Regions from separate parts of the Scandinavium tedordense genome, predicted to be linked through region 1. Evidence: predicted binding sites of a transcription regulator. Region 1 holds the regulator's gene; each other region holds the start of a gene.
What was found. Region 1 encodes CRP, which controls carbon source genes, mostly activating them, when cyclic AMP is high. Its sites were predicted from a motif close to ATGTGANNNNNNTCACAT; they were not measured.

Region 1 (10,296 bases):
GAAGCCGAACTGAATGCAGCCAACGAGCGCAACGACGGTCACGCCATCGCCACCGTACACGGCAAACTGGACGCCATTGATGCGTGGACTATTCGCTCCCGCGCCTCCAGCCTGCTACACGGTCTGGGCTTCAGCAATGAACAGCTTGAGCGTCCAACCAGCTCCTTCTCCGGCGGCTGGCGTATGCGCCTCAACCTGGCGCAGGCGCTGATATGTCGTTCTGACCTGCTGCTGCTCGATGAACCAACTAACCACCTTGATCTCGACGCTGTAATCTGGCTGGAAAAATGGCTGAAAAGCTATCAGGGCACGCTAATCCTGATTTCCCATGACCGCGATTTCCTCGACCCGGTGGTCAGCAAAATTATTCACATCGAACAACAGGCGATGTTTGAGTACACCGGCAACTACTCCTCGTTTGAGATCCAGCGTGCAACCCGCCTGTCTCAGCAGCAGTCTATGTACGAAAGCCAACAGCAAAAAGTAGCGCACCTGCAGAGCTTTATTGATCGCTTTAAGGCGAAAGCATCTAAAGCTAAACAGGCGCAAAGCCGCGTGAAGATGCTGGAACGCATGGAGCTGATTGCTCCGGCGCACGTAGATAACCCATTCCAGTTCAGCTTCCGCGAACCGGAAAGCCTGCCAAATCCATTACTGAAGATGGAAAAAGTCAGCGCGGGCTACGGCGATCGCACCATTCTGGATTCGATTAAACTCAATCTCGTACCCGGCTCGCGCATTGGCCTGTTGGGTCGCAACGGCGCGGGTAAATCAACGCTGATTAAACTTCTGGCCGGTGAGCTGGAAGCCCAGAGCGGTGAGATGGGTCTGGCGAAGGGTATTAAACTCGGCTACTTTGCCCAGCATCAGCTGGAGTTTTTACGCGCCGACGAATCGCCGCTGCAGCATCTGGTGCGTCTGGCGCCGCACGTGCTGGAACAACAGCTGCGCGATTATCTCGGCGGTTTTGGTTTCCAGGGAGATAAAGTCAGCGAAGAAACGCGTCGCTTCTCCGGCGGTGAAAAAGCACGTCTGGTGCTGGCACTGGTCGTCTGGCAGCGCCCGAACCTGCTGCTGCTCGATGAACCGACTAACCACCTGGATCTCGACATGCGTCAGGCGCTGACCGAAGCGCTGATTGAATTCGAAGGCGCGCTGGTTGTGGTCTCGCACGACCGTCACCTGCTGCGCTCCACCACTGACGATCTGTATCTGGTTCACGATGCGAAAGTGGAACCTTTCGATGGCGACCTGGAAGATTATCAGCAATGGCTGAGCGATGTTCAGAAGCAGGAAAGTCAGAATGACGACGCGCCAAAAGACAACACCAATAGCGCTCAGGCACGTAAAGATCAGAAACGTCGTGATGCAGAGCTGCGCACCCTGACGCAGCCGCTGCGTAAAGAGATTACCCGTCTGGAAAAAGAGATGGAAAAGCTCAATACCCGGCTTGCGGCCGCAGAAGAAAAACTCAGCGACAGCGGGCTGTACGACCAAACACGAAAAGCGGAACTCACCGAATGTCTGCAACAGCAGGCCACGGCGAAATCAGGGCTGGAAGAGTGTGAAATGGCGTGGCTGGATGCGCACGAACAGCTGGAACAGATGCTTCAGGAAGAGTGATTTAACTCATCGAAAGCGCACAGCGGCTCATTTTCATAAACACATATCCGTCATAACGGTGTTATGACGGTATAGTAGAGCGTTTTTTCACGATAGCAGCGTAAAGGTATGGCTCAGGTAACCCCAGTAGACTTTGAAGTACCTCCAGAAGAGAACGACACCTTTGTACCAATGACAGGCGTGCGCAACTGCCATCTGCAGACCATGTTACCGCGTCTCATCCGTCGTAAAGTGTTGTTCACCCCGCACTGGCAGCGTCTTGATCTTCCGGACGGGGATTTTATCGATCTGGCATGGAGTGAAGATCCGAATCAGGCACGGCATAAGCCTCGCCTGGTGGTTTTTCACGGCCTGGAAGGCAGCCTGTACAGCCCTTACGCTCACGGTCTGATTCACGCGGCGCAGCAGCGCGGCTGGCTCGGGGTGGTGATGCATTTCCGCGGCTGCAGCGGTGAACCGAACCGCGCTCAGCGCATCTACCATTCAGGCGAAACTGAAGACGGCACCTGGTTCCTCTCCTGGCTGCGCCGTGAATTTGGCGACGTCCCAACGGCCGCAGTGGGCTATTCGCTGGGTGGCAACATGCTGGGCTGTCTGCTGGCCAAAGAGGGTGACAATACGCCACTCGATGCCGCAGTTATCGTCTCCGCGCCATTCATGCTGGAAGCCTGTAGCTATCATATGGATAAAGGCTTCTCCCGCGTGTATCAGCGCTATCTGCTGAACCTGCTGAAAGCCAATGCATCTCGCAAACTGAAGGCTTATCCAGGAACGTTGCCGGTGGATTTGAAGCGTCTGAAAAGCGTGCGTCGTATTCGTGAGTTTGACGATCTGATTACCTCAAAAATCCACGGTTATGCTGACGCGATTGATTACTACCGCCAATGCAGTGCGATGCCGGTACTGAGCCAGATAACCAAACCAACACTCATCATTCATGCAAAAGATGACCCGTTTATGGATCATCACTCGATTCCGTCTCAGGAAGAGCTTCCGGCCAATATTCAATACCAGCTGACGGAGTATGGCGGTCATGTCGGATTTGTCGGCGGTACGCTGCGCCATCCTGAAATGTGGCTGGAGAAACGCATTCCCGCCTGGCTCACTCGCTGGTTAGGAACCCCGTTATGATTATTCCCTGGCAAGATCTGGCTCCCGAAACGCTCGATAGCCTGATTGAAAGCTTTGTGTTGCGCGAAGGCACCGATTATGGTGAACATGAACGTTCGCTTGAAGACAAGGTCGCCGACGTAAAACAACAATTGAAAAGCGGGGATGTCGTTCTGGTGTGGTCCGAACTGCACGAGACGGTCAATATCATGCCCCGTACCCAATTCCACGGCTGACTATAATAAAACCATTGCTTATGCAGGGAGTCGTTAGCTATGTCTGCCAAACATCCGGTGATCGCCGTAACCGGTTCCAGCGGGGCGGGAACCACCACCACCAGCCTCGCCTTCCGTAAAATCTTTGCTCAACTCAATCTTACTGCCGCCGAAGTAGAAGGCGACAGCTTCCACCGTTACACGCGTCCTGAAATGGACATGGCTATCCGCAAAGCGCGCGATATGGGCCGTCACATCAGCTATTTTGGGCCAGATGCCAACGACTTTGGCCTGCTGGAAAATACGTTTATGACCTACGGTCAGAACGGAACCGGACAGTCGCGCAAGTATTTGCACACCTACGACGAAGCCGTTCCGTGGAATCAGGTGCCGGGTACCTTTACGCCGTGGCAGCCGTTGCCGGAACCGACCGACGTGCTGTTTTATGAAGGTCTGCACGGCGGCGTGGTAACCCCACAAAATGATGTCGCGAAATACGTCGATTTACTGGTGGGCGTGGTGCCGATTGTTAACCTTGAGTGGATCCAGAAGCTGACCCGCGATACCAGCGAGCGCGGTCACTCACGTGAAGCGGTGATGGATTCAGTGGTGCGATCGATGGAAGATTACATCAACTACATTACGCCGCAATTCTCCCGGACGCATATCAACTTCCAGCGCGTGCCGACCGTCGACACCTCCAACCCCTTTGCGGCAAAGGGCATTCCGTCACTGGATGAGAGCTTTGTCGTTATCCATTTCCAGAATCTGGGCGATATTGATTTCCCTTGGCTGCTGGCGATGCTGCAAGGTTCGTTTATTTCTCACATGAACACCTTGGTGGTGCCGGGTGGGAAAATGGGGCTGGCAATGGAATTGATTATGTCACCGCTGGTCGAGCGGTTGATGGAAGGAAAAAAGATAGGGTAATCGCATGCACGCCAACGGGCGTGCATCATTTTTTAGGGCGGGTCAGCGTAACGCCCCCGCCACTCAATCAGGCTTCGACCACTTCAAACGAGTGTGTAATCTTCGCCGCTTTTTCCAGCATCAACGCTACAGAGCAGTATTTCTCCGCAGACAAATCCACCGCACGCGACACTGCCGCTTCTTTCAGGTCATTACCGGTCACAATGAAGTGCAGATTGATGTGGGTGAACAAACGCGGTGCTTCTTCACGACGCTCGGAAGTCAGTTTCACTTCACAGTCGGTCACGTCATGACGGCCTTTCTGCAAAATGGACACCACGTCAATCGCGCTGCAACCGCCCGCGGCCATCAGCACCATTTCCATCGGGCTTGGGGCTTTATCGCCAGAGTTACCATCCATCATAATCTGGTGGCCAGAAGCTGACTCGCCCAGGAAGGTTAATTCCTCAACCCATTTCACACGCGCTTGCATATTTGTTAACTCCCGAGTAGCAATTTTCCTGACAGATTACGCGCACATAACAATTCTCGCAACGGAAGGCGACGCGCGTCATGCTGAAGCGAGACACCAGGAGACAGGCGACAAAAGCTATGCTAAAACAGTCGTGCTGCAACAGTAATACATTGAAGTAATGCGTGTATGCAGAGAACATCACATTACAGGCTGCAGTAAAATCCGACAGCCGACTTCCCAGGCACAGGGAAGGATACGATTGCAAAGCCAGTGGCAGTGTCGTGTCTGCCATTGGAGACAGCTTATAACAGAGGATAACCGCGCATGGTGCTTGGCAAACCGCAAACAGACCCTACCCTTGAATGGTTCTTGTCTCATTGCCACATTCATAAGTACCCATCGAAGAGCACGCTGATTCACCAGGGTGAAAAAGCAGAAACGCTGTACTACATCGTGAAAGGCTCTGTTGCAGTACTCATCAAGGATGAAGAAGGTAAAGAGATGATCCTCTCTTACCTCAACCAGGGCGATTTTATCGGTGAGCTTGGCCTGTTCGAAGAAGGTCAGGAGCGTAGTGCCTGGGTTCGGGCGAAAACCGCTTGTGAAGTGGCAGAAATTTCTTATAAAAAATTCCGTCAGCTTATCCAGGTAAACCCGGATATCCTGATGCGTCTCTCTTCTCAGATGGCTCGTCGTCTGCAGGTCACCTCTGAAAAAGTAGGTAACCTGGCATTCCTCGACGTAACCGGTCGTATCGCACAGACTCTGCTGAATCTGGCGAAACAACCTGATGCAATGACCCACCCGGACGGTATGCAAATTAAAATTACTCGTCAGGAAATCGGTCAGATCGTCGGCTGCTCCCGCGAAACCGTTGGCCGTATTCTAAAAATGCTCGAAGATCAGAGTCTGATCTCCGCCCACGGTAAAACTATCGTGGTTTACGGTACCCGCTAAGCTAGCTGAACGGCGTATTGCCCCTGCAGTACGCCGTTTTTGTCTTTTCCCTGATGTGGCGCAGGCTGATTTATCACCCGGAAATTAACTATGCACTGCGGCAAACGCTGGTGTTATGTACCCCCGTGGCTATCGGTTTGGTGCTCGGTTACCTCAAGTACGGTCTGCTGTTCTCGTTAGTCCCCGCCTGCTGCAACATCGCCGGGCTGGACACACCGCATAAACGTTTCTTCAAACGCCTGATAATTGGCGGATCGCTGTTTGCGGGCTGTAGCCTCGCGGTTCAGCTGCTGCTGGCGCATACCGTGCCTTTACCGCTGATCCTGACTGGGCTGGCGCTGATCCTCGGCGTCACTGCAGAAATCAGTTCGCTTCACGCCCGTTTACTGCCCGCATCGCTCATTGCGGCCATCTTTACGCTCAGCCTTGCGGGGAATATGCCGGTCTGGGAGCCGCTGCTCATCTACGCTCTCGGCACACTATGGTATGGCTTGTTCAACTGGTTCTGGTTCTGGATGTGGCGTGAACAGCCGCTACGTGAATCACTAAGCCTGCTGTATCGACAGCTGGCCGATTACTGTGAAGCCAAATACAGCCTGTTGACTCAGCATACCGATCCGGAAAAAGCGCTGCCGCCATTACTCAGCCGCCAGCAGAAGGCCGTCGATCTGATTACCCTGTGCTATCAGCAAATGCACATGCTGGCCGCCAATCAGAACCATGAATATAAGCGCCTGCTGCGCGCCTTCCAGATTGGCCTCGATTTGCAGGAGCACATTTCCGTCAGCCTGCATCAGCCCGCCGAAGTGCAGAAACTGGTTGAACGCAGCCACGCTGAAGCGGTGATCCGCTGGAATGCACAGACCATTGCGGCGCGCCTGCGTGTGATGGCGGATGACATCCTCTACCACCGATTTCCGCAACGTTTCAACATGGACAAGCAGATTGGCGCGCTGGAAAAAATCGCACATCAGCATCCGGATAACCCGGTCGGGCAGTTCTGCGCCTGGCACTTCAGTCGAATCGCCCGAGTGCTGCGCCTTCAGCGCCCGCTCTATCCACGCAATCTGATGGCTGATAACGAACGTCGCCTGCCGCTGTTTGCCGCACTAAAAAGCTATCTGTCGCTAAAATCCCCGGCGTTGCGCAGTGCGGCGCGAATCAGCGTCATGCTCAGCATTGCCAGCCTGATGGGCGCGGCGCTGCATCTGCCGAAACCGTACTGGATCCTGATGACCGTCCTGCTAGTGACGCAAAATGGCTACGGCGCAACGCGGGTCAGGATTTTCCACCGGGCGGCAGGCACGCTGGCCGGGCTGGTGATAGCCGCTGGCACCCTGCACTTTCACGTGCCGGAAGGCTACACGCTGGCGTCAATGTTAGTCATCACGCTGGCGAGCTACTTGATCATTCGCAAGAGCTACGGCTGGGCAACGGTGGGCTTTACGGTCACCGCGGTCTACACCATCCAACTGCTGACCCTGAACGGCGAACATTTCATTCTGGCCCGTTTTGTCGACACGGTGATTGGCTGTCTGATTGCCTTCGGCGGGATGGTCTGGCTGTGGCCGCAGTGGCAAAGTGGGCTATTACGCAAAAATGCCCAGCAAGCACTGGAGGCGGATCAGGAGGCTATCCGACTGATTCTCAGCAACGACCCTCAGGCTCCGACGCTGGCCTATCAGCGGATGCGGGTGAATCAGGCGCACAACGCGTTGTTCAACTCGCTGAACCAGGCGATGCAAGAGCCCGGCTTTAACTCGCATTATCTGGCAGACATGAAGCTGTGGGTTACGCACAGCCAGTTTATCGTCGAACACATCAACGCGATGACGACGCTGGCGCGCGAACACAACATGCTGACTGAAGATTTGGCCGAACGTTATTTGCAGTCCTGCGAGATTGCTCTGCAGCGCTGCCAACAGCGACTGGAATATGACGGACCGGGGGGAAGCGGCGATGCGAATATCATGGAATCAACGGAGGCGCTCTCCCACGGGCCGTTAAGCACCATGGAACAGCATTTACAACGCATTCTGGGCCATCTGAATTCGATGCATACCATCTCGTCAGTGGCCTGGCGCCAGCGCCCACATCACGGCAGCTGGCTTAAACGTCGAGCATAAACCGTCAGCCGACAATCTTCTTCACGGCTGCCGCAAAGCGCGCCATCCCTTCATCGATATCCGCAGATTCCACCACCAGCGACGGCGCAAAGCGTACTACGTCAGGCCCGGCGTTAAGCACCATTACGCCCTCATGAGCAGCAGCATGCAGGAAATCACGAGCGCGGCCCTTGTACTGCGGTTTCAGTTCAGCACCAATCAGCAGCCCCATGCCGCGAACATCACTGAACACATCGAATTCAGCGTCAATATTCTTCAAATGCTTAACAAAACGTTCGCGTCTGGTGCTCACGCCACCCAGAACTTCAGGCGTATTGATGATATCAAACGCCGCACCGGCCACTGCGCACGCCAGCGGATTTCCGCCGTAAGTAGAGCCGTGAGAACCGACGTGAAACGCGCTGGCAATCTCTTCAGTAGTCAGTACCACGCTCACCGGGAAACCACCGCCCAGCGCTTTGGCACTGGTCAGGATATCCGGCGTCACGCCGAAATACTGGTAGGCGAACAGCGAACCAGTGCGCCCCATGCCGCTCTGCACTTCGTCAAAAACCAGCAGCGCCTGATGTTCATCACACAGTTCACGCAGACCTTTGAGGAATTCCGGGGTCGCCGCCAGCACGCCGCCTTCACCCTGAATGGGCTCAACCACTACCGCGCAGGTGTGATCGTCCATCACGGCTTTCACTGCATGCAGGTCGTTAAACGGGACGTGGATGATATCCGCCGGTTTTGGCCCAAAGCCGTCGGAATATTTTGCCTGTCCTCCCACAGAAACCGTGAAGAATGAGCGGCCGTGGAACGCATTATTGAAGGCGATGATTTTGGTTTTGTATGGACTGTGGCGCGTGGAAGCGTAATAACGCGCCAGTTTGAACGCGGTTTCGTTGGCTTCAGTACCGGAGTTCATGAACACCACGCGCTCGGCAAATGTCGAGGCCACCAGCTTACGACCCAGCTTCAGCGCCGGTTCGTTGGTAAACACATTGCTGGTGTGCCACAGGGTTTCGCCCTGGCTTTTCAGCGCGTCGACCAGTGCCGGGTGACAGTGCCCCAGCGCGGTAACCGCAATTCCCCCGGCGAAATCAACGTACTCGTTGCCCTGCTGATCCCACACTCGGCTGCCCTTCCCCTTTACCGGAATAAATTCCGCCGGGGCATAAATGGGCAGGATCACTTCATCAAATGTGGCACGGGTAATTGCAGCCTGTTCAGTCGCCATGACAATCCTCTTACGCAGCAATGATTAATGAAAATATAATCACTAAATATGCATAATAAATCACATCATGGCAAGATGAATTATCGCTTGAGGAAGTTTTCCAACAGCTGATGACCCTGCTCGCTAAGGATACTTTCTGGGTGAAACTGCACTCCCTCCAGGTCCCATTCACAATGGCGAATCCCCATAATTTCGCCCGTCTCGCTCAGCGCGGTGATGTCAAATTCCGCAGGCAGCGTGGGCGGGTCAATGACCAGCGAGTGATAGCGAGTAACGGTGAGAGGATTATTCAGTCCGGCGAATACGCCAGCACCGGTGTGCGTCACCGGGGAGGTTTTTCCATGCATGACTTTTGCTGCCCGCACGATAGTGGCGCCAAAAACCTGCGCAATGGCCTGATGGCCGAGGCAAACACCGAGGATAGGGATTTTGCCCGCGTAAAGGCGAATCACATCGAGTGAAATCCCTGACTCATCCGGCGTGCAGGGACCTGGGGAAATCACGATTTTAGCAGGAGACAACCGGGCAACTTCATCCAGCGTGATGTCATCGTTGCGCCTGACCTGCACCTCGGCACCCAGTTCGCAAAAGTACTGGTAAAGGTTCCAGGTGAACGAATCGTAGTTATCTATAAGCAGGATCATAGCGGCTCCGGTGACAGCAAACCGCGCTATTCTACTCAGTTTCCTGCGCTTCACTCACCACTTTAGTGAACTGCGCTATCAGCGGCTCTAAATCCCCCATCGTCCCGCTCTGGTTCGCCTGACTCCACGTTTGCGGGTCGACTACGTTCCAGTCCAGCACGTAGCCCGCGTGGATCGACAGCTGCTCGAAGAACACGCGCTGCGCCCGGCCACTGCCGACGAAGAATGGATGCAGCACATTAATTTCACAGTAATAGTGCGCCAGACGCTTAATGAACTCATCTTTGGCAAGTCCGACGAGGTAATGCTCATCTTCCAGAGCCTGCATCAGGTCATTGCCTTCGTTTTCGATGTACTCGAAATGGCAGAAACGGGTATCGCCCTTGGAAATATCAACCTCACGCAGTTCACCTGCCCAATCCCAGGCATCCTGGAAAAGCTGCTGGTGAATGGCGCATAACCACGGCAAACCGCGATGCAGCGGGCCAAGCTCAAGCGTGGCGACTCGCTGTGCAAATAGCGCGTCCTGCGCGTGGGGTTCGGGCACGTCCAGCCGACAGCTGGCCTCAAACGAGCGACCACGCCGTTGTTCCCACAGACGGATTTTTTGCTTATCGGTGAGCTTTTTCATCTGGACCTCCCTGACGGTTCCGATTTGCCACAAGTATGTACTCTAAATAATTCAAATTGCAGGAAGGCGGCAAACCGGCGAATCCCCAGGAACTTACTCAAGTAAGTGACTGGGGCGAGCAGGTGTAGCCAACGCACATGCAGCGTGAAATATGACGAGTATAAGCGGCAATTTCGGGTTACGCAGGAAGGCCAGTATAACGCGGGCTGAGCAGCCCGCGTCTGGAAGGATTACGGCAGGACTTTCGCAGAGAGGATAACTACCGGTTTTGTCGGCACATTCTGGTAAGGACCGACGTCATGGGAAGCCACCTGGGAAATTTTGTCGGCAACGTCCATACCTTTCACAACTTTACCAAACACCGCGTATCCAAAATCACGCTGG
Region 2 (10,296 bases), on a different contig from region 1:
GTGGTCTCGAAATCACCGTGCGCTTCCAGCTCGATTTCACAAGTTTTGCCCACTTTGAAGCGCGCATACAGTGTGAAGTCGTGCGGCCACAGTTTCTTGGTTTCTTCGCTGCTCTGCAGCTCGAAAGTCAGAACCACGCCATTGTCGTCTTCGTTATGGGCTTTCAGGTTCCACGGCAGATTACGCGCAAAACCATGAGCAGGCAGCCCCTGCTGTTCCGCCGGGCCGAACCATGGCCAGCAGATTGGTACGCCGCCGCGCAGTGCGACACCGTTTTTGAATGGGGTGTTATCGCTGAGCCACAGTACGTCAGTTTCTCCTGCTGGTTTCCAGGAGAGCAGGTGTGCGCCCTGAAGTGCAAAAGAGGCTTTAGCCTGTGGGTGATCGACGACAATCAGTTCCAGATCGTCAAACTGACGACGAGAAAGGACAGGGGTAAGTTGTTCAACTACCGGGAGAGCAAAAATTTTGTTAATCATGGTGCAATCCTTGGTTAGCGTGACACTCAATCATGAAAGTTGCATCAAGGCGGCAAGCCGGAGGAGATCCGGGAGCATAGAACGCATGTGACCGGAATCCGAGGGTGAAGCCAACACAGAGGCAGCTTGCAGGATGACGTGTACATAAAAAAAGGCGACCGAGGTCGCCTTTTTGGATCAGATTCTCATCTTAACTTATTTGGAGATGTGAGCAATCAGGTCCAGAACTTTGTTTGAGTAGCCAGTTTCGTTGTCGTACCAGGAAACCAGTTTCACAAAGTTGTCATTCAGTGCGATACCCGCTTTAGCATCGAATACTGAAGTGCAGATTTCGCCGTTGAAATCAGTAGATACAACGTCGTCTTCGGTGTAACCCAGAACGCCTTTCATTGGGCCTTCAGAAGCCGCTTTGATTGCTTTCTTGATTTCTTCGTAAGACGCGCCTTTCTCCAGACGAACGGTCAGGTCAACAACAGACACGTTTGGAGTAGGAACGCGGAACGCCATACCAGTGATTTTACCGTTCAGCTCTGGCAGTACAACGCCTACAGCTTTAGCAGCACCGGTAGAAGAAGGGATGATGTTCTGAGCTGCGCCGCGGCCGCCGCGCCAGTCTTTGTGAGACGGGCCATCAACAGTTTTCTGAGTAGCGGTAGTTGCGTGAACAGTGGTCATCAGGCCTTCAACGATACCGAAGTTGTCGTTGATAACTTTTGCCAGTGGAGCCAGGCAGTTGGTGGTGCAAGATGCGTTAGAAACGATATCCTGGCCAGCATATTTTTCGAAGTTAGCACCTTTAACGAACATAGGAGTGCTGTCTTTAGAAGGACCAGTCAGAACAACCTTTTTAGCGCCAGCGGTGATGTGCTTACGCGCGGTTTCGTCGGTCAGGAACAGACCCGTTGCTTCAGCAACGACGTCAACGTTAACTTCGTTCCATTTCAGGTTAGCCGGGTCACGCTCTGCGGTAACACGGATAGTTTTACCGTTAACAACCAGGTGGCCGTCTTTCACTTCAACGGTGCCGTTGAAACGACCGTGAGTTGAGTCGTACTTCAGCATGTAAGCCATGTATTCAGCGTCTAACAGGTCGTTGATTGCAACGATCTCGATGTCAGAACGTTCCTGAGCAGCACGGAAAACAATACGGCCAATACGGCCAAAACCGTTGATACCTACTTTGATAGTCATATATTCCACCAGCTATTTGTTAGTGAATAAAAGGTTGCCTGTAAAATTACAAAAACCTTACGCAGCGTCAAGCGGAATCGTGTCAATCATTGCGACAAATCAATCCTGTGCACAACCTTTGCGCGACTGACTGCCTCACTCATCCATTGGGCTCATTTCCATATGCGGCCTGCGGCGGGAATTTTAAAGGCCATAAGAGATAAAAATGTGATGTGCGTCACAATTTTCTGGCTGCCCTTTCGCAACGAATAAGTTTAGAACAAAAGTTCGCACCTCATTGTTAATGTTTTGTTAGAATCGTGGCAGAAGTGGTCCCTTATACAGCGAGATGTGAGCATATGGCTAACAAACCTTCCCCGGAAGAGCTGAAAAGCGCTCTTAGCGAAATGCAGTTTTACGTGACGCAGAATCACGGCACCGAACCACCATTCACCGGCCGCCTCCTGCACAACAAGCGTGATGGCCTATATCACTGCCTGGTATGCGATGCGCCGCTGTTCAACGCGGAAAGCAAATTCGACTCTGGCTGCGGCTGGCCGAGCTTCTACGAGCCGGCAAGCGATACGGCTATTCGTTATCTGAATGATTACTCCCATGGTATGCAGCGCACAGAGATTCGATGCGGAAACTGTGACGCGCATCTCGGTCACGTGTTCCCGGATGGGCCGCAACCGAGCGGAGAACGCTATTGTGTCAATTCGGCCTCTTTGAGCTTCACCGATGACCAAAATGGCGATCAAACCAAGGGCTGAAGAAACGATTCAGCAAATTATTCCTGAGGAGTGGACCCGATCGTGGAAATTGAGCAAATTATCGACGGTATGACAGAGGACGTTTATCAGCGTCTTGCGACAGCCGTAGAGCTGGGAAAATGGCCGGATGGCGTCGCGTTAACGCCAGAACAGAAAGAGAACTGTTTGCAGTTGGTAATGCTCTGGCAAGCGCGTTACAACACCAACGCGCAGCATATGACTATCGACACCCAGGGACAGATGGTGATGAAAAGTAAACAGCAACTGAAAGAAGATTTTGGCCTCGCACCAAAACCGATTGCGACACTGAAAATGCAGTGAGTGGTTTGTTGCCCGGCGGCGTTTGCCGTGCCTACCGGGCAGTTTGACTCTCGTTAGTGTTTAATCCCCAAAGACGTCGCCAACTGCTTCGCCAGTTGGTTGTTATCGTCCGCGCCATACTCCCAGAACATCGCCCCTGCCAGACCTTTTTCTTTGATGTACTGCGCCTTCAGGTCAACTGAGCGTGGGTTTTCATAGGACAGCGCAAACAGCGGTTTGCCTTCGCCTGATTTCACCGACAACCACGGCACCTTCGCCTGATCGTCCCAGTGCTGAGTAAAGCGTTTCTGCGGATCGTTAATCAGCTTGCCGACAATATCGTTGTACTTCACGTAGGTATCTTTCGTCAGGTCATAGCCCAGCGATTTGAACAGTTCTGTTTCCTGCGCGCCGAAGTAGGGTTGCGTCACTGGGTTTTTCGCCGCATCCGGTTTTGACCAGTCGACACCAGGTTCCACGCTGCGTTTCGGCACACGGCCATAGAAACCAATGCCCAGGTTCATCTGCTCAGGTTTCAGTCCAGCCGCGAGATAGTTGTTCACCACAAAATCGACGCTGTACTTATCGGCAGCGGCAACCGTTGGCCAGTGGTTTGAGTCGTACAGATTAGAGTTGAAGTACTGCGTGCCATAGGCCATATCGTAGGTCATCAGGTTGATGTAGTTCAGATACGGTGCGATGGCTTTCACATCAACCCAGCTTTTCGGGCTCTCGGCGTTGGCGCCCAGTGCGACGGTCACTAACTTCTCTTTCGGTAATGCTTCCCGCATCTCTTTAAGCAGGGCGGTAAAGTTGTTTTTATCCTCCGGTTGCTTATCGACCAGACCCCAGGCGCCGTTGACCGGGTATTCCCAGTCGAGGTCGATGCCATCGAGTCCGTAGGTTTTGACGATGTCAGCGGCGGAGCGGATAAACACCTCCCGGCTCTCTTTGCTGTTTGCGGCACCGGAAAACCCGCGGGCACCCCAGCCACCGATCGAGAGCAGTACTTTCAAACGTGGATTTTGTTTGCGCAGTTCCGGGAGCTTGTGCAGGTCGGCTATCACTTTTGGCGATAGCCAAATGTGGTGGAGTTTGCTGGCGTCTTTCAACGCGTCGTTGGTTTCACCCGCTTCATTGTTGTAGATAAGGCCAAACGAGTAGTTAAGATGGGTAATCTGGCGCACATCCAGCTTATCGATGTCACCGCCGGGGCCTGCGGTGACATCGCCTCCGCCGTTGAAATAACCAACCGACATCATATCAGCAGCAAAAACACAGGGAGCGCAGAGCAGGGGTAAGGCTGCCAGAACAGGCATAAGCTTCATACAATTTCCTCTTTGACTGATAAATAAACACGCACGCCACACAAGGCGTGGCGAAAAAACAGCCAAAAAAGAGTAGCACTGCCGCTTCGCTAAAACTGCGAGAAAGCTTCACTTATTGTCATTTGGGGAGAAATGCCCGACGGGATGTCGGGCAGGGGTCAGGCCTGTGTTTCCTGCCAGTCGGCGAAGGTGTAGAGCGTAGCGCCCTCGGCGGCCATCTCCATAAATGCCTGAGCGCTATCCTGCGGGTTGATATTTACGCCGCGACAGCCGTCGGTGATCACATTCACTTCATAACCAAGCTTCAACGCATCCAGCACGGTAAACTTCACGCAATAATCCGTCGCCAGGCCCATCACGATCAACTCAGAGACTTTCTGAGCTTTCAGCCAGTCGTCCAGCCCGGTTTTCTGCCGATGACCGTTGTCGAAAAAGGCGCTGTAGCTGTCGATATGGACCGCTTCGCCTTTCGGAAACACCACGTCGATAAACTGATCGGCCAGCAGAGGATGCAACTCAGCACCCTCTGTATTCTGCACACAGTGATCGGGCCAGAAGGTTTGTGGCAGACCATCTAGCTGGCCTTGCGTATAGGGCTCAACGTGATGCTGACTGGCAAAGCTTCCATGATTAGAAGGATGCCAGTCCTTACTTGCGACAATCGCGTCACCGCGCACCAGACACCAGTGGATCAGGGCATTCGCCACGTCCACCGTGCTGTCGCCTTCCGGCACCGCGAGAGCACCCCCAGCACAAAAATCGTTCTGCAAATCCACCAGTAACAGCGCGCGTGCGTTCATTTTGGCTCCTTACTCGTCTGGCGTCAGTTCACCACGAAGGTTTTGCTGCATCGCGGTACGCACCGCATCGACGTCCAGCCCCTGCGTTAACAAATAGTGTAGCTTGGTCAGCGTGGCTTCTACGGTCATGTCGAACCCGCTGACCACTCCCGCTTGGGCGAGGGCGTTACCGGTGGCATAGCCACCCATATTCACCTTCCCGGACATGCACTGGGTGAGATTGACCACGACGATGCCGCGCAGGCTGGCTTCGGCCAACTCTTTGAGGAATTCACCGTTTTGCGGTGCATTACCGACACCATAGGAGCGCAGGATCAGTGCTTTCACTGGCTGGCGAAGGAAATTGCGCACCACGTCGGCTGAAATCCCAGGGTAAATCGTCACCACACCAATCGGCTGCGGAGTAATGCGATGCACGATTAACTCGCCGGTACCGTACGGCGCAGGAGGGGTGCCGAGGCGACGAATGTGGATCCCGGCTTCCAGCAGCGGTTGCAGGTTTGGTGAAGCAAAAGCATCAAAGCCATCGGCATGGGCCTTGGTCGTACGGTTGCCTCGATACAGCCGATTATTGAAAAATAGCGTCACTTCGTTAATCGGGTAGTTCGCCGCCACGTACAATGCATTTAGCAGATTGATTTGTCCGTCGGAACGCAACTCGGCCAGTGGGATTTGTGACCCTGTCACAATTACCGGTTTGCCGAGATTATCCAGCATGAACGACAGCGCCGAAGCGGTAAACGCCATGGTGTCGGTGCCATGCAGGATCACGAACCCATCGTATTCATCGTAATGCGCCTGAATATCTTCGGCGATATGCTGCCAGTCGTCGGGCGTCATATCGGAAGAATCCATCAGCGGGGCGTATTCATGGATGGTGAAGTCCGGCATTTCCGGACGATGGAATTCAGGCATCAACGCCAGTTGGCGCTGGAGGTGACCGGACACGGGGATGTAGCCCTGTTCAGAGCGTTGCATCCCAATGGTGCCGCCAGTGTAGGCAACGTAGATTGATTTCTTTTGCATGATGACTTACTGAATCTGAAAGAAAAATCCCCTCCAGTGGAGGGGATATGAATTAACGTATATTAGCGCAGGTCAGGCAGAAGGCGTAGCGGTTCTGCGGGTCGTTGAAGGCGGCGAGTTTGTCGCCCTCCGCTTTCACCGCATTTGCGGCACTGACCAGTGGCGCAGGCAGGTAAGCCTGCAGGGCTTCAGGCAGTGCGGCGCGAACCGAACCGCTCAGGCTGTCGATAACAGAATTGAACAGCGTCGGCTCTTCCTGATAGTAATCAATGTGCCACTGTTTGAGTTTCGCCAGCTGCGCCGCTTTCGCGACCGCATCATCGAAATCGCCAAGGCTGTCTACAAGGCCGTTAGCTTTCGCATCCTGACCGGTCCACACGTGGCCCTGGGCTATTTTATCGACCTGTTCCGGCGTGCTGTGACGCGACTGGGCTACCAGCGTAATGAAGCGTTTATAGCCGTTCTCGATGCTGAGCTGCATCATGTCCTGCACTTCCTGCGGCAGCGCTTTGGTCATCGAAATATCTGCCAGCGGCGAGGTTGATACGCCGTCGGTGTGTACGCCGATGGAATCCAGGCTGTTTTGAACGGTGTTGATTACGCCGAAGATGCCGATAGAGCCGGTGAGGGTACTGGCGTTCGCGACGATGTAATCTGCCGGGGTTGAAATCCAATAACCGCCGGAGGCCGCCATGCCGCCCATGGAAACGACGACCGGTTTCCCGGCTTCGCGTGCAGCGGCCAGTTCAGAGCGAATCACTTCTGAAGCGCTGACGCTGCCGCCAGGGCTGTTGACGCGCAGTACAATGGCTTTCACTTTCGGATCAAGGCGCGCATCGCGGATTTGCGACGCGGTGGTATCGCCGCCCACGTTACCCGGCGTTTCTTCCCCGTCAATGATGGCGCCGTTGGCGAAGATAACCGCAATGCTGGCGCCTTTAGCGGCAGGCGTTTTCAGAGAGTAATCGTAGATGCTGACGGCGCGATAATTATTATCCGCTTTGCTCCAGCCGAACTGTTTGGACAGCACTTTCTCCACTTGGGCGTTAGACGCCAGTACGTCAACCAGCTTGTTATCCAGTGCGTATTTGGCAGTATCGCCGTCAACGTTGCGCAGGCCATCAAGCATGCCTTTCGCACCCGGGAAAATTTGCTCCGGCGTGGCCTGGCGGTTAGCCGCCACGGTGGTCAAATAATTCTGCCATAGCTCGCCAATCCAGCGGCTGTCCGCATCACGTGCGGCCGGGGACATATCGTCACGGATAAACGGTTCAACGGCGGATTTATAAGTGCCGACGCGGAACACGTGGGTAGTGACTTTCAGCTTATCCAGCAGGGATTTGTAATACAGCCCGTTGGTGGCAAAACCGTGTAAATCGACGGTGCCCTGTGGGGAAAGATAAATTTTGTTGGCGAAGCTCGCGAGGTAATACTGGCCCTGGGTGTAGCTGTCGCCCACGGCGTAAACCGGCTTGCCGCTGTCACGGAATTCGCGCAGCGTTTTACCAATGTACTGCATCGACGGCTGATCGGCCCCAGCGAAGTTTTTCAGATCCAGCACAATTCCGGTAATGTTCCGGTCGTCCTTCGCCTGGCGAATGGTGTTTACAATGTCGAACAGGGAGTTTTCCTGCAGGCGGTCAGAGCTCGCGCCCAGCAGTTGACGGCCAATGGCGCCAAATTTACTGCTAGTGGATGGCTTATCGACCACCACGCCGGTTAAATCCATCAACAGCGCGCCACGGCCTGCGCTTTCAGTTGTGCTGCTGAGTTGCATCCAGATGCCCACGCATACCAGCACCAACAGAATAAAGAACAGGTTCAGTACCAGTTCACGGATGAAGTTCAACAGACGCCACGTCCATTTAAAGAATCCGGCAATAAATCGCCAAAGGGTTCGCATGTTTATTCCCTGTCTGAATGAAAAGGTGTCCGCCCGCGAAGGCGCGACGTGAGGCTATCCTAATGACACCGCTGCCGGTTGTCAGCAGGAATCGCCTCCGGCGCTGTAACAAATTCTGCTGTCATGTTAATTTTATGGAAAACCCCGTAACAGGAGATTTATCAATGGATGCACTCGAATTACTCGTTAACCGCCGCAGCGCTTCCCGTCTGGCAGAACCCGCACCGGAAGGGGAAACGCTGGAAAATATCCTGCGTGCGGGCCTGCGCGCGCCTGATCACGGCACATTACAGCCGTGGCAGTTCTTCGTGATTGAAGGCGAAGGCCGTGAGCGCTTTAGCCAGCTGCTTGAAAAGGGTGCGGTTAACGCCGGACAGGACGATAAAGCCATCGATAAAGCCCGTAACGCGCCGTTCCGTGCGCCGCTGATTATTGCGGTGGTGGCGAAGTGTACGCCGGATCATAAAGTGCCGGTGTGGGAGCAGGAAATGTCTGCAGGTTGTGCGGTGATGGCGATGCAAATGGCAGCCGTTGCGCAAGGGTTTAACGGCATCTGGCGTAGCGGTCCGCTGACCGAAAGCCCGGTGGTTCGAGAGGGTTTGCAGTGTCGCGAACAGGATAAAATTGTCGGCTTCCTGTATCTCGGCACGCCACAGCTGAAGGCGTCAACAACGGTATCCATCCCGGATACCACGCCGTTTGTTGTAAAATTCTGAATCAGAAAACAGGCCCGGCAGGCCGCGTGCTACCGGGCACTTTCGGGATTATTTCTGTGTCTTCGCAAACTCGTCTTTGGCTTTCTGCAACTGCTGCTGGAACGCCGGGTTGGAATGCAGCGTAGCCACGACCGCCGAACCGACAATCCGCGCCGCATCTACATCGCTCTGCCAGTGATAACCGCAAATCACCCGGCTTTCGCCCAGGTCATACCCGCGTTTCAGGATATCGTTCTGACGCGCCGGATTCACTTCTGCCAGTACCAATGCCGTTGCCCAGCCGATCGACGTATGGCCTGACGGATATGAACCATTTTTCGCCAGTTCGTCCTGCTCTTTGGTATTGCAGGTCGGTACGCCGTAGAACGCGAACGGGCGGACACGCATGTATTTCTGCTTGGCCGAACGGGTGGCAAGGTCGCCCGCATCTTCAATCATATTGGTCAGCAGTTTATGCAGTTCAGGGCTGTCTTTCGCGGTAATAGGTGAACCAAATGCACCGGCGAAGGCATTGGCCACGCCGCCGCTGCTCAGGTTGGCATCTTCCGCTGCCTGCTTACCGCGCGCGGTAGAACGCAGCAAACGCCCCTGTTCATACATCGCCTGGTCGTTCAGGAACGCAATGCTGCCCACTTCCGGCGGCGGTGGCAGCAGGGCAAGGCTGTCGATAGCCTGGGCATTTTTCAGATAATAGAGGTCAGGTTTGGTGGTCGCGTCATTCCCGGAGGGCACAAGCGCGAAGGCATTCAGGGAAAACAGGCTGGCAACGCAAAACGCAAGCATACTTTTCTTCATTGATGATTCCTTTTTTATGTCATTCGTCCAGGGTAAAGCTGTCACATTTCTGTCATAAATGACGGCTGAATACATTGCGGTGTCTCGCAAAATGGCAAATACATAATCTACACGAATGAATTAATGCCTCACGGCGGCAGGTCTTCAATGCCTGATTGCGCGCTTAATGAGCAACAAGGCGCGAAATCAGATAGTCGCTCTTACTCCCTCCGCAAATGGGCGCTAACATATACACGTCATCCTTCGGGCTGCCTCTTTGTTGGCTATGCTTTCAGACCTCAGTCATATAGTTATCTATGCGTCTGGGCTCTTCAGGCTTGCCACCGCGACGCAACCCGAATGATTTTGTGTATGAACCGGGATCGGTTGCAATGACAGGAGATGTCCATGAGCGAGCAAGCCATTCGTTTGACGCAATACAGCCACGGAGCCGGTTGCGGGTGTAAAATTTCCCCCAAAGTGCTGGAAACCATCCTACACAGTGAGCAGGCTAAGTTTGTCGACCCGAACCTGCTTGTCGGCAATGAAACGCGCGACGACGCCGCCGTTTACGATTTGGGAAACGGGACGTCGGTTATCAGCACCACCGATTTCTTCATGCCAATTGTCGATAACCCGTTTGATTTCGGGCGTATCGCCGCGACCAACGCCATCAGCGACATCTTCGCGATGGGGGGGAAACCGATCATGGCCATCGCCATTCTCGGTTGGCCGATTAACACTCTGGCACCAGAAATTGCCCGCGAAGTGATTGAAGGTGGGCGTTTTGCCTGCCAGCAGGCCGGCATTGCGCTGGCCGGTGGTCATTCCATTGACGCCCCTGAGCCGATTTTTGGTCTCGCGGTGACCGGCATCGTGCCAACAGAGCGCGTGAAGAAAAACAGCACCGCCCAGGCGGGCTGCAAGCTGTATCTCACCAAACCACTGGGCATTGGCGTGTTGACCACCGCCGAGAAAAAATCGCTGCTTAAACCTGAACATCAAGGATTGGCAACGGAAGTCATGT
Region 3 (10,296 bases), on a different contig from region 1:
CGATGCACGTCTGCTGTCTGACGTGCAGGGCGACAAGATTGACGAAGTGTTCATCGGTTCGTGCATGACCAATATCGGTCACTTCCGTGCGGCAGGCAAGCTGCTGGATGCCCATAAAGGCCAGCTGCCAACCCGCCTGTGGGTGGCACCACCGACCCGTATGGATGCTGCGCAATTGACGGAAGAAGGCTACTACAGCATCTTCGGTAAGAGCGGGGCACGTATCGAGATCCCGGGCTGCTCCCTGTGCATGGGTAACCAGGCGCGTGTGGCAGACGGTTCAACGGTGGTTTCCACCTCGACCCGTAACTTCCCGAACCGTCTCGGCACTGGCGCGAACGTCTATCTGGCTTCTGCTGAACTGGCCGCCGTTGCGGCGCTGATTGGCAAACTGCCAACGCCGGAAGAGTACCAGACCTTCGTGTCGCAGGTTGATAAGACCGCGGTGGATACTTATCGCTACCTGAACTTCGACAAGCTGACTCAGTACACTGAGAAAGCCGACGGCGTGATTTTCCAGACCGCTGTATAAAAGCACCAAACCCCTCACCCTCACCCTAACCCTCTCCCCAAAGGGGCGAGGGGATCGCCCAAGGCGATTTTCCCCCTCTCCCTTTTAGGGAAAGGGGGAGGTGAGGGTTTTTTATTTCCATTCCTTACACCCGCCACGCTTTTTTTCTCCTCCCTAACTGCGATAATTAGTACAGATGCAATGCAGCGGTGACGCGTTGCCGTTTACGAGGAACACACTATGGAATACGAATTTCTGCGCGATATTACCGGAGGCGTAAAAGTGCGGATGTCGATGGGCCACGAAGTCGTCGGGCACTGGTTCAACGAAGAGGTCAAAGATAACCTCACGTTGCTGGACGAAGTTGAACAAGCCGCGGCGACGGTAAAAGGCACCGAACGTTCCTGGCAGCGGACTGGCCACGAATATACCCTGTGGATGGATGGCGAAGAGGTCATGATACGCGCCAATCTGCTCGAGTTTTCAGGTGATGAAATGGAAGAGGGAATGAGCTATTACGACGAGGAGAGCCTGTCGATGTGTGGCGTGGAAGACTTTCTTCTGGTGGTGGCGGCCTATCGCGATTTCATGAAACAGAAATAAACGCGACTGCCGGGCGGAGCGTCCCTGCTCCGTAATGGCTTACACGGTCGGAATATTGCGGCCGTAGTAGATTTCACGCATTTCTTTCCAGAGCAGGTTGGTAATCGCCTTCCGCTCTTCTTCACTTAAATCTTCCGGTCTGGTGTGGAACATGTAGTGTTTCAGATCGAACTCTTTGAGTAACATCTTGGTATGGAAGATGTTTTCCTGGTACACGTTCACATCCATCATGTCATACAGCGCTTTCATGTCATCGGACATAAAGTTCTGAATGGAGTTAATTTCGTGATCGATAAAGTGCTTCATGCCGTTCACGTCGCGGGTAAAACCGCGCACGCGGTAGTCGATGGTCACGATATCCGACTCCAGCTGATGAATCAGGTAATTCAGCGCGTTCAGCGGTGAAATCACGCCACAGGTCGATACTTCAATATCAGCCCGGAACGTACACAGGCCGCCTTCCGGATGACTTTCCGGATAGGTGTGTACGCAAATATGGCTTTTATCGAGATGGGCGACGACGGCTTCCGGCAGCGGACCGGGGTGCTCGGTGGTGTCGATCAGTTTCGGGTCAACCGGCTCTTCGCTCACCAGAATAGTGACGCTGGCACCTTGTGGTTCGTAATCCTGACGCGCGATATTCAAGATATTGGCGCCGATAATTGAACAGGTTTCTGACAGGATCTCGGTCAGTCGGTTGGCATTATAGAGTTCGTCGATATAGGCGATATAACCATCGCGCTCTTCTGCCGTTTTCACGTAACAGATATCGTAAATACAAAAACTCAGGCTTTTGGTCAGGTTGTTAAAGCCATGCAGTTTAAGCTTTTTCAATTGGGTTCACCTCCTCAGGTGCAGACAGCGCGTTCTGCAGGTATTGCGGTAAGGCAAAGGCCGCGGTGTGAATCGCCGGATTGTAGTACCGACAGGTCAGGTTTGTCTGCTGGAAACGGGCCTGAATAATTTCAGTGGAGAGGTGGCGTAGGGCTTCGTTGTCCGTCGCCCAGGCGAAGGTCATGATGCCACCATAGTACGTCGGAATTGCCGCCTGATAGAAACTGACGTCGCCAAAGTAATGGCTGAGTTTACGATGGCTATCGAGGGCTTCGTCCTGTTGCAGGAAGCACACGCCGTTCTGCGCCACGAAAATACCACCCGGATTCAGGCAGCGTTTGCAGCCTTCATAAAATGCCGAGGTAAACAGACTTTCACCGGGACCGATCGGATCGGTACAGTCGGAAATGATCACGTCAAACGTTTGCGTGGTCTGGTTAACAAAATTGACGCCGTCGTCAATGACCAGGTTGAAGCGCGGATCGTCGTAGCTTCCGGCATTGTGGTTCGGCAGATACTGGCGGCAGAAGGACACCACGCCCGCATCAATCTCGACCATGGTGATGGTTTCGATGTTTTTATGACGACTCACTTCACGCAGCATTGCGCCGTCGCCACCGCCGATGATCAGCACGTGTTTCGCATGACCATGGGCCAGTAAGGGAACGTGAGTCATCATTTCATGGTAGATAAACTCGTCGCGCTCGGTGGTTTGCACCACACCGTCCAGTGCCATCACGCGGCCAAAGGCGGCGTTCTCGAAGATAATGAGATCCTGATGATCCGTCTTCTCATGATAGAGCACGTTATCAACGGCAAAGTACTGACCAAACTGGTCGTGTAGCGTTTCATGCCACTGAAAATTGTCGGCCATTGGTGGATACCTCCTTCGTTAACACCCTTTCAAAATAGGCGCAACATCATAGCCAACAATGACCGGTGATGCACGGTCATTATTTCAGCAGAAGGGGTTACTTGACGTAGGCGAGCAGGCTCAGAGAATCGCGAGCCAGCGCTTTGCACTTTTTAGTGGTTGGGATGCGGATGCCGCTGAGATCGCGGTAGCTGTCTTCGCCGAGCGCCTTCATGTTAAAGGTGTCATAGTTGCTAAGATCCCATTGGTTTTGCTGGGCAAAAAAGACCAAAGCACGGCGAATTTGCTGGTTCGGCAGATTCTGGTAACCACAGTCGTTTTTCAGGAACACAAATACCGCCGTGAGATCGGCCATATCTTCGGCCTCGGACTCACTCAATGCATAGCTGTTAGTAGAGATAGCAAGCAGAGTTCCGAGTACCACAGTTCTAAAAAACGTCTTCATTTTAGTTACCAATGCATCCACGAAATTCAACGTTAGCATACTTCTAAAACCTGCGCAGGGCTTTATTAATGGGATTATGCTTGACCTTCCGCTAAGGGAAAGGTTTAAGCTCAATAAATCGCCTGCAGACGAAAAGGGAGTGAAGATGCAACGTCGTGAATTTATCAAATTAGCCGCCGCAGTAGGTGTCGCCAGCGCATTACCGTTATGGAGTCGAAGCGCGCTAGCGGCCGATCGCCCCGCATTACCGATCCCCAATTTACTCACCACGGATTCCCGCAGCCGCATTTCGCTGACGGTACAAAGTGGCAAGTCCCAGTTTGGATCGCACAACGCGGCCACCTGGGGATATAACGGCAATCTGTTGGGTCCGGCGCTGCAATTGCAGCAGGGCAAACCGGTTACCGTGGATATCCATAATCAGCTGGCTGAAGAAACCACCGTGCACTGGCATGGGTTGGAAATTCCCGGCGATGTCGATGGTGGCCCGCAGGGCATCATTAAGCCTGGTGCCACGCGTACCGTCACCTTTACCCCGACGCAGCAGGCCGCAACCTGCTGGTTCCATCCGCATCAGCACGGAAAAACAGGGCATCAGGTGGCGATGGGGCTGGCGGGACTGGTACTGATTGAAGACCCGCTGATCCATTCGTTGCTGCTGCCTAAACAATGGGGCATTGACGATGTACCGGTGATTATCCAGGACAAGCGTTTTACCGCCGAGGGGCAGATTGATTATCAGCTGGATATCATGAGCGCGGCGGTGGGCTGGTTTGGCGATACGCTACTGACCAATGGCGCGATTTACCCGCAGCATGCGTCCCCTAAAGGCTGGCTGCGTCTGCGCTTGCTGAACGGCTGTAACGCGCGCTCGCTGAACCTTGCGGCCAGCGATAACCGTCCGCTGTATGTCATTGCCAGCGACGGCGGTCTGTTAGCCGAACCGGTAAAAGTGACCGAGCTGCCGATGTTGATGGGTGAGCGTTTCGAAGTGCTGGTCGACACCAGTGATGGCAAACCGTTTGACCTGGTGATGTTGCCCGTTAATCAAATGGGGATGGCGGTGGCGCCGTTTGATAAGGCTCACCCGGTGATGCGCATTCAACCACTGCTGATCCCTGCATCTGCAAATCTGCCGGACACCCTGGCGAAGTTGCCTGCACTACCTTCCCTCGAGGGACTGAAGCAGCGTAAATTCCAGCTATCGATGGACCCAATGCTCGACATGATGGGCATGCAGGCGTTGATGAAAAAGTACGGCAAGCAGGCGATGGGCGGTATGGATCACGGCCAAATGATGGGCCACGGTGATATGAAAATGGAAGGGATGGACCACGGCAACATGGGCCATATGAATCACGGCGCTCAGGGCTTTGATTTCCACAATGCTAACCGTATTAACGGTCTGGCCTTTGATATGAATAAGCCGATGTTTGCCGCCAGTCGCGGACAGTTTGAACATTGGACGATTTCGGGCGAAGGCGACATGATGCTGCATCCGTTCCATATTCACGGAACCCAGTTCAGAATTCTGTCAGAAAATGGCAAACCGCCAGCGGCTCATCGGTCAGGCTGGAAGGATACGGTTCGAGTGGAAGGGGGCGTCAGTCAGGTGGTAGTGAAGTTTGACCACGAAGCATCGAAAGAGCATGCCTATATGGCACATTGTCATTTGTTAGAGCATGAAGATACGGGAATGATGCTTGGGTTTACGGTTTAAAAAAACCTCACCCCGGTCCTCTCCCTAAAAGGGAGAGCGAGATGATAATCCCCTCGCCCCAAAGGGGCGAGGGCGCAACCATAAAAAACGGCAACCGAGGTTGCCGTTTTGCTTTTACTTCGCGTCGTCCGGAAGAGCGTAGGCCACAATGTAGTCGCCCATCTTCGTACCAAACGAACCGTGACCGCCCGCTGAGATGACAACGTACTGCTTGCCATTCGCTTCATAGGTCATCGGCGTTGCCTGTCCACCCGCTGGCAGACGGCCTTCCCACAGTTTGTCACCGTTAGTCATGTTGTACGCGCGCAGATAGTTATCCGCTGTTGCCGCGACAAACAGGACGTTACCGGCGGTGGAAATTGGACCACCCAGCATTGGCATCCCCAAATTGAACGGGAGTTTAAACGGCATTGGGAAGCCCAGGCTATCCTGCGGCGTACCGATACGTTTTTTCCATGCAATCTGGTTGGTTTTCAGATCCAGAGCGGAGATATAACCCCAGCCCGGCTGTTTACACGGCAGGCCAAACGGTGACAGGAATGGATTCAACGTCACGCCATACGGCACGCCGTACTGTGGCTGAATACCGGTTTCTGTACCGGAACCTTTCGCATCTTTAGGCGGCTCAATCGGGTTACCCGGACCGCGTGGCATCAGACGAGAAACGAACGGCAGGGCGATTGGGTTAGCAATAGCCACCTGACGGTTTGGATCGACGGAGATACCACCCCATTCGAACATCCCCAGATTCCCCGGGAATACCAGCGTGCCCTGCTCAGACGGTGGCGTGAAGATGCCCTCGTAGCGCAGTTGGTGGAACATTACGCGGCACACCAGTTGGTCGAACATGGTCGCACCCCACATATCCGCGCCGGACATATCTTTTTTCGGGCGGAAAGTGAGATCAGAGAAGGGCTGAGTTGGGCTCAGACGATCGCCTTTGGCCGGGCCTTGTGGAACCGGTTTTTCTGGCGCAGGGACAACCAGCTGTCCGTTACGACGGTCGAGCACAAAGATATTACCGGTTTTCGCCGGTGCGTAGACCACCGGCACGGTTTTGCCGCCCACGGTGATATCTGCAAGCGTAGGCTGCGACGGCTGGTCCATATCCCACAGATCGTGGTGAACGGTCTGGTAGCTCCAGGCGAGCTTACCGGTGGTTGCATTCAGCGCCACTATCGCGCTCGCATAACGTTCCTGCTCCGGTGTACGGTTTCCGCCCCAGATGTCCGGAGTCGTGACGCCCATCGGCAGATACACCATATCCAGCTTCGCGTCATAGGCCGCAGGTGCCCACGAGTTTGGCGAGTTCAGGGTGAAATGATGCTCGTCATCCGGGATTGCGTTAGGATCTTTCGCTCCTGGATCGAAGGCCCACAGCAGCTTACCGGTGTTCACGTCGAAACCACGGATAACGCCTGATGCTTCACGGTTCGAGAAGTTATCAGTCACGGAACCGGCGATGACGATGGTGGTATCGGTCACAATCGGTGGCGACGTCGGTTCATACATCCCCGGCGTAGTCACTGGCTGGTTAGTCTGTAGATTCAGCACGCCTTTGTTGCCGAAGCTTTCGCACAGTTTGCCGTTATCGGCATTCAGTGCAAACAGACGACCGTCGTTCACTGGCAGGAGGATACGACGCGGACAATCAGCAACCACGTCAGCCGGCGCGCTGTTTGCTTTGGCTTCGTGATACGACACGCCGCGGCAGGTTACATGCTGGAAGAAGGTGTTGGTGTTGAGTTGCGGGTCGAAGTGCCATTTCTCTTTACCGGTCGCGGCATCCAGAGCGAACAGACGCTGGTGCGCGGAGCAAAGATACAGCATGTCGCCGACTTTAATTGGCGTCACTTCGTTGGTGATTTCACCCGGATCGTTTGGCTGCTTCAGATCACCGGTGCGGAAGACCCACGCTTCTTTCAGCTGATGAACGTTATCAGCGTTGATTTGTTTCAGAGGAGACCAGCGCTGGCCTTCCTGATTACGACCATACGCAGGCCAGTCCTGATCGGCCACCTGAGAAATCGGTGCTGCTGGCGTCACGTCGGTGCTCAGCGTACCGTTGATTTCCTGTGGATCGTGGAAGCCAGCCCAAGTCAACATACCAGCAGAAATCAGCAGCACCACGATCAGTGCGGCAACCGCTCCGCTGGATGGCACAATCAGACGACGCCAGACAAATGGCAGAATCAGCCAAATGCCGAAGAACACCAGAATGTCGCAGCGCGGCGTCAGTGCCCAGAAGTCGAAACCGACTTCCCAGACGCCCCAGATCATGGTGACGAGCAGCACCAGCGCATACAGCCATAGGGCGGAACGTTTACCACGCCACAGCATGGCGGTGACGGCGAGCATGACCAGCCCGACGATAGGGTAATACCAGGAGCCGCCCAATGAGACGAGCCAGACTCCACCGATTAACAGATACAGCCCGCAGAAGGCTGCAAACAGAGCCGTCAGCTTCACAAGAAGCCCGCTCTGTTGTGGATTTGTTTCTGCCATAGAAAGCACACCTATATGTTGTTAATTTTTTAGTAGCAATTAAGTATAGGATTTAACAAGTGTGATCGGAATCACAATTTGTGATTTCTTATCTCATACACCCGATAAATGGTTTTACTGGTATACTGCATGGCTTGCCGATCAACGGCGTGTGCTGAGGTACACGTGGTTGAGAGATTTATCTCTGAAATCAGATGGTTAGTTATATGAAACATACTGTTGAAGTGATGATCCCGGAAGCGGAGATCAAAGCGCGTATCGCCGAATTGGGCCGTCAAATTACCGAACATTATCAGGACAGCGGCGGCGAAATGGTGCTGGTTGGCCTGCTTCGCGGCTCATTTATGTTTATGGCGGACCTGTGTCGTGAAGTGCACGTCCCCCATGAAGTCGATTTTATGACGGCTTCCAGCTACGGCAGCGGTATGTCGACCACCCGTGATGTGAAAATCCTCAAAGACCTGGACGAAGATATCCGCGGCAAAGACGTGCTGATTGTCGAAGACATCATCGACTCCGGAAACACGCTCTCCAAAGTCCGTGAGATCCTGAGCCTGCGTGGACCGAAATCCTTAGCGATTTGTACCCTGCTTGATAAACCACAACGTCGTGAAGTTGAAGTTCCGGTGGAATTCGTGGGTTTCTCAATTCCTGATGAGTTCGTTGTGGGCTATGGCATTGATTACGCGCAGCGTTATCGCCATCTGCCGTACGTCGGGAAAGTGGTACCGCAGGACGAGTAAATAAAAAGCCCGGCGCTAATGCGAACCGGGTTTAAAAGATGCTCTGTCGTAGGCCGGGAAAGGCGAAATCGTCCCCCGGCTTTTTTACAGACTTATTTGTGATTGATGTGGCGAGTGTGCAGGTTAGAGATCGCCATGCGATAACCCTGTTCCAGGCTTTCGCGGTTGGTCGCGGTGACGTTGAGGTCACGCAGCAGGCCATCATGAATGCCGTAAGCCCAGCCATGGATCGTCACTTTCTGCCCACGTTTCCAGGCAGACTGCATGATCGTAGAGTGGCCGAGGTTATACACCTGCTCCATTACGTTCAATTCGCACAGGGTGTCCATGCGACGTTCCTGCGGCATTTCGCCCAGCAGTGAGCTGTGCTTGAACCAGATATCGCGGATATGCAGCAGCCAGTTGTTGATCAGACCCAGTTCAGGGTTCTCAACCGCCGCCTGTACACCGCCGCAGCCGTAGTGACCGCAAATGATGATGTGTTCGACTTCCAGCACATCTACCGCATACTGAACCACGGAAAGACAGTTTAAGTCGGTATGGACAACCAGGTTGGCCACGTTACGGTGAACAAACAGTTCACCCGGCTCCAGACCCGTCAAACGTTCCGCTGGAACGCGACTGTCTGAGCATCCAATCCATAGAAAGCGCGGTTTCTGCGCCTGTGCCAGTTTCTGAAAGAAACCAGGATCCTCTTCATTCAGCATCTTTGACCATAGTGCATTATTGCTGATGAGTGTATCTATGTCGTTCATGGAGGTTAATGACCTGTAACCAAGTAAGTGCGTTGCGCTAATATAGGTCAACTCGGCTTTATTTAAAACCATACATCGATTGCAAGATTTGAATAAGAGACACTGAATGACCATTGCACTTGAATTGAAACAGCTTAAAAAGACTTACCCAGGCGGCGTTCAGGCGCTGCGTGGCATTGACCTGACGGTCGAAGCCGGGGACTTTTATGCTCTGCTGGGCCCAAACGGTGCGGGGAAATCCACGACTATAGGGATTATCAGCTCGCTGGTGAACAAAACCTCCGGTCAGGTAAATGTATTTGGCTACGATCTGGCGAAAGACGTGGTCAACGCCAAGCGCCAGCTCGGACTGGTGCCGCAGGAATTCAACTTTAACCCGTTCGAGACGGTACAACAGATTGTTGTTAACCAGGCGGGCTACTACGGCGTCGAGCGCAAAGAAGCGGTTGAACGTAGTGAAAAGTACCTGAAACAGCTCGATCTGTGGGAAAAACGTAACGAACGTGCACGGATGTTATCCGGAGGCATGAAGCGCCGTTTGATGATTGCCCGTGCGCTGATGCATGAGCCAAAACTGTTGATTCTGGATGAGCCTACCGCGGGCGTCGACATCGAACTGCGTCGTTCAATGTGGGGCTTCCTCAAAGATCTCAACGACAAAGGCACCACCATTATTCTGACCACCCACTATCTGGAAGAAGCCGAAATGCTGTGCCGTAACATCGGCATCATTCAGCACGGCCAGCTGGTGGAAAATACCTCGATGAAAAACCTGCTGTCGAAGCTGAAGTCTGAAACCTTCATTCTCGATCTCGCGGCGAAAAGTCCGCTGCCGCACCTCGAAGGCTATCAGTATCGTCTGATGGATACCTCAACGCTTGAAGTAGAAGTACTGCGTGAGCAGGGGATTAACAGCGTTTTTGCTCAGTTGAGCGAGCAGGGCGTGCAGGTATTGAGTATGCGTAACAAGGCCAACCGTCTGGAAGAGCTGTTCGTCACGCTGGTTCATAATAAGACAGGAGAACAGGCATGATGCAGCTCTATTGGGTGGCGCTGAAAAGTATCTGGGCCAAAGAAATTAACCGCTTCATGCGCATCTGGATCCAGACCCTGGTACCGCCGGTCATCACCATGACCCTTTATTTCATCATCTTCGGCAACCTGATTGGTTCGCGCATTGGCGAGATGCATGGCTTTACTTACATGCAGTTTATTGTGCCTGGCCTAATCATGATGGCGGTAATCACCAACGCCTATGCAAACGTGGCATCGTCGTTCTTCAGCGCCAAGTTCCAGCGCAACATTG

Region 2: the regulator CRP is predicted to act here: its motif matches at 1,876-1,893, upstream of msrB (peptide-methionine (R)-S-oxide reductase MsrB).
Region 3: the regulator CRP is predicted to act here: its motif matches at 7,552-7,569, upstream of hpt (hypoxanthine phosphoribosyltransferase).

The regions. Positions count from the first base shown of each region.
Region 1 is NZ_JALIGG010000055.1:399,460-409,755, reverse strand. Features, by position in the region: gene MUU46_RS12825 (ABC transporter ATP-binding protein) at 1-1,623, shown strand, start outside; gene MUU46_RS12820 (hydrolase) at 1,732-2,754, shown strand; gene MUU46_RS12815 (YheU family protein) at 2,751-2,969, shown strand; gene MUU46_RS12810 (phosphoribulokinase) at 3,009-3,878, shown strand; gene MUU46_RS12805 (OsmC family protein) at 3,946-4,350, opposite strand; gene crp (cAMP-activated global transcriptional regulator CRP) at 4,657-5,289, shown strand; gene MUU46_RS12795 (YccS/YhfK family putative transporter) at 5,343-7,415, shown strand; gene argD (bifunctional acetylornithine/succinyldiaminopimelate transaminase) at 7,420-8,637, opposite strand; gene pabA (aminodeoxychorismate synthase component 2) at 8,718-9,281, opposite strand; gene MUU46_RS12780 (putative adenosine monophosphate-protein transferase Fic) at 9,313-9,912, opposite strand; gene ppiA (peptidylprolyl isomerase A) at 10,143-10,296, opposite strand, start outside.
Region 2 is NZ_JALIGG010000058.1:179,320-189,615, forward strand. Features, by position in the region: gene MUU46_RS20185 (D-hexose-6-phosphate mutarotase) at 1-479, opposite strand, end outside; gene gapA (glyceraldehyde-3-phosphate dehydrogenase) at 675-1,670, opposite strand; gene msrB (peptide-methionine (R)-S-oxide reductase MsrB) at 2,009-2,422, shown strand; gene MUU46_RS20200 (YeaC family protein) at 2,465-2,743, shown strand; gene chiD (chitinase ChiD) at 2,797-4,050, opposite strand; gene pncA (bifunctional nicotinamidase/pyrazinamidase) at 4,209-4,850, opposite strand; gene ansA (asparaginase) at 4,860-5,876, opposite strand; gene sppA (signal peptide peptidase SppA) at 5,929-7,779, opposite strand; gene MUU46_RS20225 (NAD(P)H nitroreductase) at 7,944-8,495, shown strand; gene phoC (acid phosphatase PhoC) at 8,544-9,290, opposite strand; gene selD (selenide, water dikinase SelD) at 9,678-10,296, shown strand, end outside.
Region 3 is NZ_JALIGG010000053.1:69,175-79,470, reverse strand. Features, by position in the region: gene acnB (bifunctional aconitate hydratase 2/2-methylisocitrate dehydratase) at 1-532, shown strand, start outside; gene yacL (protein YacL) at 752-1,114, shown strand; gene speD (adenosylmethionine decarboxylase) at 1,154-1,948, opposite strand; gene speE (polyamine aminopropyltransferase) at 1,935-2,822, opposite strand; gene MUU46_RS08065 (YacC family pilotin-like protein) at 2,920-3,267, opposite strand; gene cueO (multicopper oxidase CueO) at 3,413-4,987, shown strand; gene MUU46_RS08055 (glucose/quinate/shikimate family membrane-bound PQQ-dependent dehydrogenase) at 5,102-7,492, opposite strand; gene hpt (hypoxanthine phosphoribosyltransferase) at 7,699-8,235, shown strand; gene can (carbonate dehydratase) at 8,328-8,990, opposite strand; gene MUU46_RS08040 (ABC transporter ATP-binding protein) at 9,097-10,023, shown strand; gene MUU46_RS08035 (ABC transporter permease) at 10,020-10,296, shown strand, end outside.